3 regions of the Arthrobacter sp. FW306-1B-G06A genome follow, and region 2 is predicted to be linked to each of the others. Evidence: riboswitches for the same ligand, from Rfam matches in the RefSeq annotation. Region 2 holds a riboswitch; each other region holds the start of a gene.

Region 1 (3,229 bases), on a different contig from region 2:
GCGTGTGGGACTACGATTTCGGCGGCCAAGCCAACATCGTGGAGCTTTACATCTCATACCTGCGCAAGAAGATCGAGGCCAACCACCCGCCCATGATCCACACGGTGCGCGGAGCAGGCTACGTCATCAAGCCTGCCGAATAGCCGGGGCGCCGAATGTCCGCACTCTCGGGTATCCCCCGCCAGACCGACCATAGCTGGTTCAATCCTTCAACCTGGCACTTGCGCACGCGCTTGATCCTTCTCTCCATGGCACTCCTTGTGGCCATCTGCGGTGCAGTCGGGGTGGTCAGCTATGCCTCCATGGATGTGTTCCTCACGAAGCAGCTCGATCAGCAATTGATGCAGGCCTCCCACGGCCGCCCGCCGCAAGGCAACCCTGGCGGCCGTCCGGACCCGCTGGACCCGCGCGGCCAGAGCATCGGCACGCTCAATGCACGCATCCTTGCAGGCCAGGTGAGCAGCGATGCCGGCTTCTTGTCCTCCGATGCCACACGTGCGCCGTTGTCGCCCAGCGACGCCCGAATCCTGTCGGCGCTCCCGTCCGATGGCCGCCCGGTTGATCGCACGCTGTCCACTGGCGGCTACCGGCTGGTGGCCACCGAAACTCCATACGGCGATGTTGTCATCACAGGTCTCCCTCTCGCCTCGAAAGAGGACACCGAGGCCTCCCTCGTCTGGACCATGGTGCTGGTCTCCTTGGGCGGACTGGTCCTGATCGGGCTGGCCGGAACCGTGCTGATCCGCCGTACCATGCGGCCTTTGGAGCAACTCTCCGACGTCGCCACCAAGGTGTCGAAACTTCCGCTTGACGCCGGTGAAGTGGCCCTCGCGGTGCGTGTTCCGGCGTCGGCGGCCCATCCGAGCACCGAAGTGGGAAGCGTCGGCCATGCTTTGAACCTGATGCTGGACAACGTCTCGAGCGCCCTCGAGGCCCGCCAGCAAAGCGAAACCAAGGTGCGCCAGTTCGTCGCGGATGCGTCGCACGAACTACGCACTCCGCTGACCGCCATCCGCGGCTACACCGAACTCTTGCGCATGACCGAGACGTTCACCGAAGACGGGCGCAAGTCGCTGGGCCGGGTGCAGAGCCAGTCCGAACGCATGACCACCCTCGTGGAGGACCTCCTTCTCTTGGCCCGGTTGGACGAAGGGAAGGCCCCGGAATTCACCGATGTGGACCTCACGCAGTTGGTGATCGAGACCGTCAGCGACGAGAAAGTCATGGCCCCCGAGCACATCTGGCAGCTCAAGCTCCCGGATGAGCCCCTCACGGTCCGCGGCGACACCACCCAACTCCACCAGGTTTTGGCGAATCTGCTCTCCAACGCCCGCAAGCACACCGAGGCGGGAACCACCGTGGTCACGGGCGTGATGCGCTCCGCCGATGGCAGCGCCGTGGTGACCGTGACCGACAACGGCCCGGGCATCCCGCCTGAATTCCAGGGCAGGATCTTCTCCCGCTTTGCCCGTGCCGACGCCGCCCGGTCCGGCTCCGAGGGCACCTCCGGCCTCGGCTTGTCCATTGTGGAATCCATCGTTCAGGCGCACGGCGGCACGGTCGAAGTGGCGTCGCGGCCTGGCCGGACGGAGTTCGCGGTGCGGCTCCCGGCGCTCAGGACTGCCCCGGCCTGACGGGCGAACCAGAAGAGTACGACGCCGGTGCGCGGCGCGCGCAAGTCGACGCACCGGCGTCGTGATCTCCGTTACCTAAATGTGACTTAAGCTGGATCCTCCTGTACCGTCGAATAGGTGCGCTGGATCATTCCGGCCACCGCCGGGTAGGCGCCGAGCTCTGCCACTCCCCGGTGCCCAACAGTCCAGGCAGAGACGGGGGACCCAGGTCTCCGGGCAAGCGCTCATGTTGAGCCAGCCCTAGGGGTGAAGCCGTGCCGCCACGTTCCGCTGTGGCCACGGCCGGATGACCTCATCCGAATCCGACAGCTAACTCCGCAGGCGTCGAGAGGCAATCACCATGTCTGATTCCAAGGATCAGTCGCGCCCTGTTGCGCGCCACCGCGGCGAACCTGCCCGGAGAAACAAGTCACGTTCCACGCTGAGGCGAGCCGCCTCGAACCTCGGCACCGGCCAGCGCATGGCAGTTGTTGCCGGCGTCGTTGCCGTGTTCCTCGGCGCAGGCGCTGCCACCCAGGCCGCCGGACAAGCCATCAACGCCCAGGACATGAGCCGCACGTCCGAATCCCGCACGGTGGATCACTCAGCCACGCCTTCGGCCACCGCCACGCCGTCGGCGAGCGCAAGCGCGAGCCCCAAGCCGAGCACTGCGTCGACGCCAAGCCAGGCGGCCGCGCCCGCTCCAGCCGCCGTCGCGCCCCAGGCTGCCGCACCGGCCGCACCCGCTGCACCCCCTGCTCCAGCGGCACCGGTTGCACCCGTCGCCGTCGATGATCCCTCCGGCGCCCAGGCCTACGCCGCAAGCATCCTTCCCTCCTACGGTTGGGGCCAGGGCGAAATGTCGGCCCTGATCACCTTGTGGAACAAGGAATCGGATTGGCGCACCACTGCCACCAACGCCTCCAGTGGCGCTTACGGCATTGGGCAGTCGCTGCCGGCCGAAAAGATGGCGTCCGAAGGCGCCGACTGGCAGACCAACTACCAGACGCAAATCCGCTGGGGCCTGAACTACATCAAGGAACGCTACGGATCGCCGTCCGCGGCATGGTCCTTCCACTTGGCCCACAACTGGTACTAAGCCAAGAGCCAACCACAAAGTACGTCGAGGTCCGTCCCTTCCGGGACGGGCCTCTCCGTTTCTTGGCCAGGCAAGTGATGCGCCACGCTGGTCACACATCCACAGCCACGTCACAGGTTCCGCCTAAAGCCTTCATATTCGGCAACGGCACTCTGGATACATGACGCTCATCGAATCCACCTCCGGAACCCTGAAGGACCCCGCGGTGGTGCCGCCGGGCCTTCCCGTCCAACCCAGCACTCCCATCCAGCGCAGCACGGGGCTGCGCGCCCCCGTGGACACCCACACCGCCATCCCCGTCCTCGACGTCACCATCCCCGTCTTCAACGAGGAACGCGATCTCGAAGAGTGCCTGCGCAGGCTTCACGGCCACTTGCGCGAATCCTTCCCGCATGGCTTCCGCATCACCGTGGCGGACAACGCGAGCACGGACGGCACGTTGAAAATCGCGGAGCGCGTAGCCCGGGAACTGCCTGAGCTCGCGGTTGTCCACCTTGACGAGAAGGGACGCGGCAAC
Region 2 (3,229 bases):
CGGCCGCAGCTTCCGCATAGTTCCGTAGCCGGGTTTCGGCCCGGTCCCGCTCCACTTTTGCGGCTTCGGCGTCGACGGCGGAGGCCTGCCGCATGACGGTGAACAATTGGGTGCTCCGCGGATTCACCTCGGCAAACCAGTCGGCCAACAGCGCCAGGACCGCTCCGGCGTCGGCGGCTGCGGCAGTCCGCTCGCGCATGGTCTCCGGCACGGTGCGAGGAGCATCCGGACCCGCAGCCGTCGCGTCGACCACGGCGGAGAGCAGCGCAGCCTTGTTGCCCACGGAGTTGTAGATGGTCTGGACGGCCACACCTGCTTGCTCGGCAACGGCCCCGATAGTGGTGGCCACATACCCTTTGCTCAGAAACAGCTGACGGGCGGCCTCCACCACGGCAGCTTTGGTTGCGACAGCTTGAGCTAAGCGCCTGTCATTGTGCCGGATTTCCACGAAAAAAGAATATCATTCCAGTTAGTGGAATGCTATTCTAGTGACCTCGGACACCTCAGGAGGCTTCGCGATGGACAGCAATGAGGCAGTGAACACGGTAATTGTGGGCGCCGGGCAGGCGGGCCTCGCCACCGGATACCACCTGAAGAAGCACCGGCAAGATTTCCTCATCCTGGACTCGCAGGCCCGCGTCGGCGACGTGTGGCGGAGCCGATGGGATTCCTTGCGTCTCTTCACCCCGGCGCAGCACGATTCCCTTCCCGGCCTGCCGTTTCCAGCCGCCCGGGGGACCTTTCCCGGCAAAGACGCCATGGCCGAATACCTCGAGAATTACGCCACGAACTGGGAACTCCCGGTACGCCATGGCGCCCGCGTCGTCGGCATCGAGCGGGAGGACGGCCGGTTCCGGGTGCAGTCGAGCACCGGGTCGATCCTGGCGAGAAACGTTGTTGTTGCCACGGGCCCGAATACACAGCCACGGGTCCCGGCGTTCGCCAGGGATCTCGATCCCGGCATCCACCAACTGCACGGAGCGGAATACTCCAACCCGGACTCAATTCCGCCCGGAGATGTCCTGGTGGTCGGCTCCGGCACCTCCGGCGTCGAAATCGCCTTGGAGCTCGCACTCACGCACCGCACCTACATCGCAGGAAACCCTCCGTTCCACATTCCAGGCCCCGTGACGCGATACGCCGGCGGGCTTTGGTGGCTCTTCATCCACAAGGTGCTGAACAGATCCACCCCTATCGGCCGCAAGGTCGCGCTCGGGTTCACCCAGCACGGCGCGCCACTGATCCGGACCTCAACGCGGGAGCTCGACGCCGCGGGAGTCACCCGCCTACCACGCCTGAAGGGCACGCGCGATGGCCAACCCCTGACCGATGAAGGTCACGCGATACCGGTGTCCACGGTCATCTGGGCTACTGGTTACCAACCGGACTTTGGCTGGATCCAAGGACTTCCCACGGATGGGGACGGCTGGCCGCTCACCCTCCGGGGCGCCGTGGAACAACTCCCAGGACTGTTCTTTGTGGGCATGCCCTTCCAATACGGGTTGACCTCCGGCCTCGTGGGTGGGGTCGGCCGCGACGCCGAACACGTCGCGGGACTCATCGCCGGCCAGGCCGGGCAAAAACGGGTCACCGCGCCCGTTATTCAAATGTGACTTTGCATGCCGGCTGTTGTAACGTCGAGGGGCGACCCAGTCCCCAGCCGGGCCGCTTCCGGGTTGACGCCGAGCTCTGCCGCAACCCGGAATCCGCCAGACCCGCGGCAGAGACGGGGGACCCAGAGTCTCCGGGCCCACTTCAGGCCCTTGGGGTGAAGCCGCCACGCGCGGCCGGACGGCCTCGTCCGAACCCGACAGCTAACCTCGAAGGCGTTGAGAGGCAATCACCATGTCCCCAACCATGGATCAGCCTCGCCGTGCCCAAGTGGCGGGCGAGAGCACCAAACCAACCGGACGTCGTCGGGCCACAGACAGCGAACCGTTCATCGCTGCGCCGGCTTCCGAACCTTTGAGTTCGACGGCGGCGCCCACCCCCACGGCAACACCGACGACGGCGGCGCCCACCACGCGCGCGGCCGCCCGGGCGGCCGAACGGAAGCGGGCCTCCGAAGCCAGCGAAACTGCGGCCATACAAACAGTGCCTGCTGCGGCGGCAGAACCTGCCACCGCGGCCATACCGACGGTGTCTGCTGCGACCTTGGCTCGCGCGACAGCAGAGTCGGCCAAAACCGAGAACGCAGCCACAACGGCACTTCCCGCGGCAACCCGCGCCGGCGCCGGTCCGGCGCCCCTTACCGGTTCCTCCTTCAGCCGTGAACCACACGCCGTCCTCAAGAAGGCCGCCGCCGTCCGGACGATGAGCAACCGAATGGCAGTGGTGACAGGTGCCCTAGGCATCTTGTTGGCCGCCGGCTCCCTGGGACAAGCCCTCGAGTTGCCCTTCTTCGGCCAGGAATCCCGCGCCCAGGACGCTGCCAGCGCAGACAGCCAGGACTCCACGCAATCCAGCGCTCCTTCCACGACGCCAAGCACCTCCCCCAGCGCTGCGGGATCACCTTCGGCAGCTACCCCGAGCGCCAAGTCCGGCCAGGCCGGGGACCCGGCGCAGCATTCGCCGCAAGGACCGGCAGCTGTCGAATCGTCGAGCGTCCCTGCACCATCGATCTCCGTTCAGGTTCCGGCCCTCCCGTCAGCGCTGCCCCCAAGCCTCACCCCGGCGCCTGTTCCTTCCACCCCGGTTCCGGCCCAGCCTGCGCCGGCTCCCAGCCCCGGTCCGACCGGACCCGCTAGCCCAACCCCGACACCGGATCCGACGGATCCAGCGTCTCCGACTCCCGCACCCACAGGTTCTTGGAAGCCGCTGACCCCGGCCAGCCCCACACCGACGCCACCGCCTACCCAACCGGGCGTCGATCTTGGGTCGATTCTGGACGCAGCAACCAAGGCACTGCAGTGAGGATGGGAGGGCATCGAGCATTTGCCGTCGAGTGGCACGGACGATGCTGCCGGAACACCCGGACGCAGATGATTCAGCACCGCCCGGACCGCTGGCGCTGCAGCCTTCAGTTGAGGCAGTTCAACAAGTAGGCCAGCGCGGTTTCCGGTACCTGCGCTTCAAATCCGCGGTCGGCCAGCCCAGCGGCGCGCCTTGAGCGTTGCGTGGAGTTCGAGCCGGGTGGCGCCATTCAGCGGATCCGCTCCGATAAGCTGGCGGACCCTGGCCAGTCGGTTGTAGATGCTGCTGCGGTGCAGGTGGAGCTTCGAGGCCACAT
Region 3 (3,229 bases), on a different contig from region 2:
GCATCGCCGAGCGCTTGCGGCACTCCGGCCCCACCGTTTCCCAGACGATCGGGCGGATGGAGCGCGACGGCCTGGTGATTGTGTCCAACGACCGGCACCTTGAGCTGACTGAAACGGGCCGGAAACGCGCCACCGAGGTCATGCGCAAGCACAGGCTCGCCGAACGGCTCCTGGCAGATGTCATTGGACTGGACTGGGCCTACGTGCACGATGAAGCGTGCCGTTGGGAGCATGTCATGAGTGAGCGCGTGGAACGGCGGCTCTATGAGTTGCTGGACCACCCCACTGAATCGCCCTATGGCAACCCCATTCCCGGACTCGAAGCGCTGGGTGGAGCCGCGTCCCACGCCTTTACGGATGGCGTGGTCAACCTTCTTGACGCGATGAACGAATATTCACCTGAAAACCGGGTCACCGTCAGCCGGCTGGCTGAACCGATCCAGGTGGAACCGGAACTTCTGGTCCAGTTGGACGAGGGCGGAATCCGCCCGGGCGCCAGGGTGTCCCTGGAGCGCGTAGGGGAGTACATCTCCGTTCGCGTGCCCAATATCGAGGGCGCGCTGGAGCTGCCGCCTGAGGTCGCCTCGCACGTGTTTGTCACGGTCGCCTAGCCGGCCCGGCGGGGTCGCCCGCAAAGATAACGAAATTATTACCGTGGGGCTTAATCCCCTATAGTTAAATACTGGCGCCGATACCAAAGCGTTACCTGATCCGAAGCCGAGTTCTGCCAGCGGATCAGGTGGATTAGTCCATTCACTGGCAGAAACGGAGGAACCACCATCGGCTGTCGAAAGACGGCCTTGGGGTGAAGTCCGTAGCGGAAGTGCAAACAACGCAAGGCCCCTCCGGGTACCTTGCGTTTCGTGCCCTTCGCGCGGACCGGGTCCACGATCTCTCTGGCCCGAATCCGACAGCTAACTTCGCAGGCTTGCCAGAGAGGAAAACCTTGACCACGCAGAACACCAGGGGCCGCAGGCGCGCGTCCGGTCCTACTGCTGAGCTGCGGAGCACAAGCGCCGTCGAGCACGAGCGGCCGCGCGATCCCCATCGCGAACTTCGCCGCCGCAAGGGTCCTTTGCGACAGATGGCCGAATTCGCCGCCGCGAGCGGAGCGGGACAGAAGGCCGGAGTGGCCCTCGCCACGACGGGCCTCATCCTGACAGTCGCCATGCCGGGCACCGGCGCCATGACGGCCACGGCGGATTCAAGCCAGGCCGCCTCGGCTGTGGGCACCCAGCCCGAGATTCCGGCCGCGGCAAGCGCCACGATCGACTTCAGCCGTGCCGCAGTGTCAACCACGGCGGATCCGGACAGCAAGCTCAAGCAGCTCTTGAGCGCACAGTCCGTCGGCACCATCAAGACCTCGTCCTCCAAGGGCACCCTGGGGGCGCCCCTGGACACCCTGACCACGGCCTCGCCTTTCGGCTACCGCGTGAATCCCATCACGGGCGGTTTGGGGGAGTTCCACCGCGGCCAGGACTTCGTGGCCCAGTGCGGCACCCAGGTCCATGCTGCCGCGGCCGGCAAGGTCACCTTCGCCGGCTGGCATCCGTATGGCGGCGGAAACCGCATTGTGGTGGACCATGGCAACGGCCTGGAAACCACGTACAACCATTTGTCGTCGTTCAACGTCCAGGTGGGCCAAACGGTTGGCCGAGGCGATGTCATCGCATTGAGCGGCACTACGGGCGCCTCCACGGGCTGCCACCTCCACTTTGAAGTCATGGTCAACGGCGACGTCGTTGACCCCCTGGGCTGGCTGTAGCCAATCCGATGGAAGTCTCTCGCATGCTTGTCACGCTCCGTGACCTGAATGTGACATTCAGCCAAAACTCATGTACCGTCTAACTCGCATCAACTTTTAGAGAGTTGATGCACTCGGGTGGATTGCCTAGCTCTGCCACTGCCCGAGGTTCCGTTCGCAAAACATCGTCTGGCAGAGGCGGGGGACCCACTTTTGGTCATCTTCACCGATGGCCTTGGGGTTAAGTCGCACGACTTCCGAGAGGGAGGAGTGTGGCCGGATGACTCCCATCCGAATCCGACAGCTTACCTCGCGGGCATAGGGAGAGGCCTCTTAACGTGTCTTCACGCTCTACTGTTGCGCGCCACCGTGCCGCGGTCACCAAGACCAACTCGCTTGCCGTTATCGCTAAGACTGTCGGCAGCAACGCCGGTGGCGTAGGCCGTCAGGCAGCCGTTATCGCAGCTGCTTCCGGTCTGGTGCTCACTAGCGGTATCGCAGCCAACGCTGCAGAAACCAACGTTCCCCGCGAGTCCACTTCGACCTCCGCCCTGGAAGTCCAGTCCATCGCCCAAGCCAGCATTTCGGCCGACTCCTCCGTCGCCATCAAGTACGAACGCCCGGTGGTTTCCACCGAAGCTGCTCCGGTTGTCGCAGCTCCGGTTGCCACCCAGGAAGCCGCTCCGGCTTCGCAGGCTGCCACGGGTGCCGCTACCGGCTCCTCGACGCTTTCTGTGACCGCTGCTGTTTCGCCCGCCACGAAGGTTGCCAGCGGCAAGGGCGCAGCGATTGCTGCCGCAGCTTACGCTCAGCTTGGCGTTGCCCAGGACTGCACTGCCCTGGCCTCGAACTCCCTGGCCGCTGTTGGCATCAACTTCCACGGCTGGCCGGCAGACTACCTCTCCCTTGGCCGTACGGTCAGCGCTGCTGAAGCGCAGCCGGGAGACCTGGTCTACTACCAGAACGGTGGCATGGGCATGGCCCACATCGCTGTTTACGTCGGCAACGGCATGGCAGTCCACGGCGGCTGGAACGGTGGCACCACCGCCCTTTACAGCGTCAATGTCGGCTCCGGCCCGGTCTTCATCCGCGTTGGTGGCTAAATAGCCCCGGTTACATAGCTTCACTGGAACATCCCCGCTGGTCCGCCGGTGGGGATGTCCTGTTTTAACGAGCGTGCGCTTACGTGTCCGGCACATGAACTTTGACCGACACTGCGCTGGAACCCCCGCATGGATTCGTTGATCTGGCCTTCTGGTGTTTACTCTTAGGTTGTCGATCCACAGCCCGTACATGCAGAGGGCAGCCGGCCCTCGCGCCCCTGACGGGTGCGGCCGTGAAGAGGTACGTGCATGCGCACACTCGTTCTGAATGCTGGATATGAACCGCTGGCGGTAGTAACCTTCCGCCGGGCGCTGGTCCTTGTGCTCACCGGAAAAGCGAGCGTAGTGGCCGAAGGCGACGAGCCTGTCGTCGGGCCACAAG

The links. Region 2 has a riboswitch for cyclic di-AMP ahead of AC3WJM_RS06640 (hypothetical protein). Riboswitches for the same ligand answer to the same signal wherever they lie in the genome.
Region 1: another riboswitch for cyclic di-AMP. It lies ahead of AC3WJM_RS17815 (aggregation-promoting factor C-terminal-like domain-containing protein); the one in region 2 lies ahead of AC3WJM_RS06640 (hypothetical protein).
Region 3: another riboswitch for cyclic di-AMP. It lies ahead of AC3WJM_RS00165 (NlpC/P60 family protein); the one in region 2 lies ahead of AC3WJM_RS06640 (hypothetical protein).

Annotation. Positions count from the first base shown of each region.
Region 1 is NZ_JBYSXB010000037.1:32,258-35,486, reverse strand. It holds gene AC3WJM_RS17825 (response regulator transcription factor) at 1-143, shown strand, start outside; gene AC3WJM_RS17820 (sensor histidine kinase) at 156-1,634, shown strand; cyclic di-AMP (ydaO/yuaA leader) riboswitch at 1,799-1,972, shown strand; gene AC3WJM_RS17815 (aggregation-promoting factor C-terminal-like domain-containing protein) at 1,975-2,712, shown strand; gene AC3WJM_RS17810 (bifunctional glycosyltransferase family 2/GtrA family protein) at 2,873-3,229, shown strand, end outside.
Region 2 is NZ_JBYSXB010000009.1:28,709-31,937, forward strand. It holds gene AC3WJM_RS06630 (TetR/AcrR family transcriptional regulator) at 1-448, opposite strand, end outside; gene AC3WJM_RS06635 (flavin-containing monooxygenase) at 519-1,613, shown strand; cyclic di-AMP (ydaO/yuaA leader) riboswitch at 1,698-1,843, shown strand; gene AC3WJM_RS06640 (hypothetical protein) at 1,846-2,913, shown strand; gene AC3WJM_RS06645 (PucR family transcriptional regulator) at 3,072-3,229, opposite strand, start outside.
Region 3 is NZ_JBYSXB010000001.1:36,267-39,495, reverse strand. It holds gene AC3WJM_RS00175 (iron-dependent transcriptional repressor DtxR) at 1-611, shown strand, start outside; cyclic di-AMP (ydaO/yuaA leader) riboswitch at 737-944, shown strand; gene AC3WJM_RS00170 (M23 family metallopeptidase) at 947-1,765, shown strand; cyclic di-AMP (ydaO/yuaA leader) riboswitch at 1,911-2,077, shown strand; gene AC3WJM_RS00165 (NlpC/P60 family protein) at 2,083-2,847, shown strand; gene AC3WJM_RS00160 (HNH endonuclease) at 3,097-3,229, shown strand, end outside.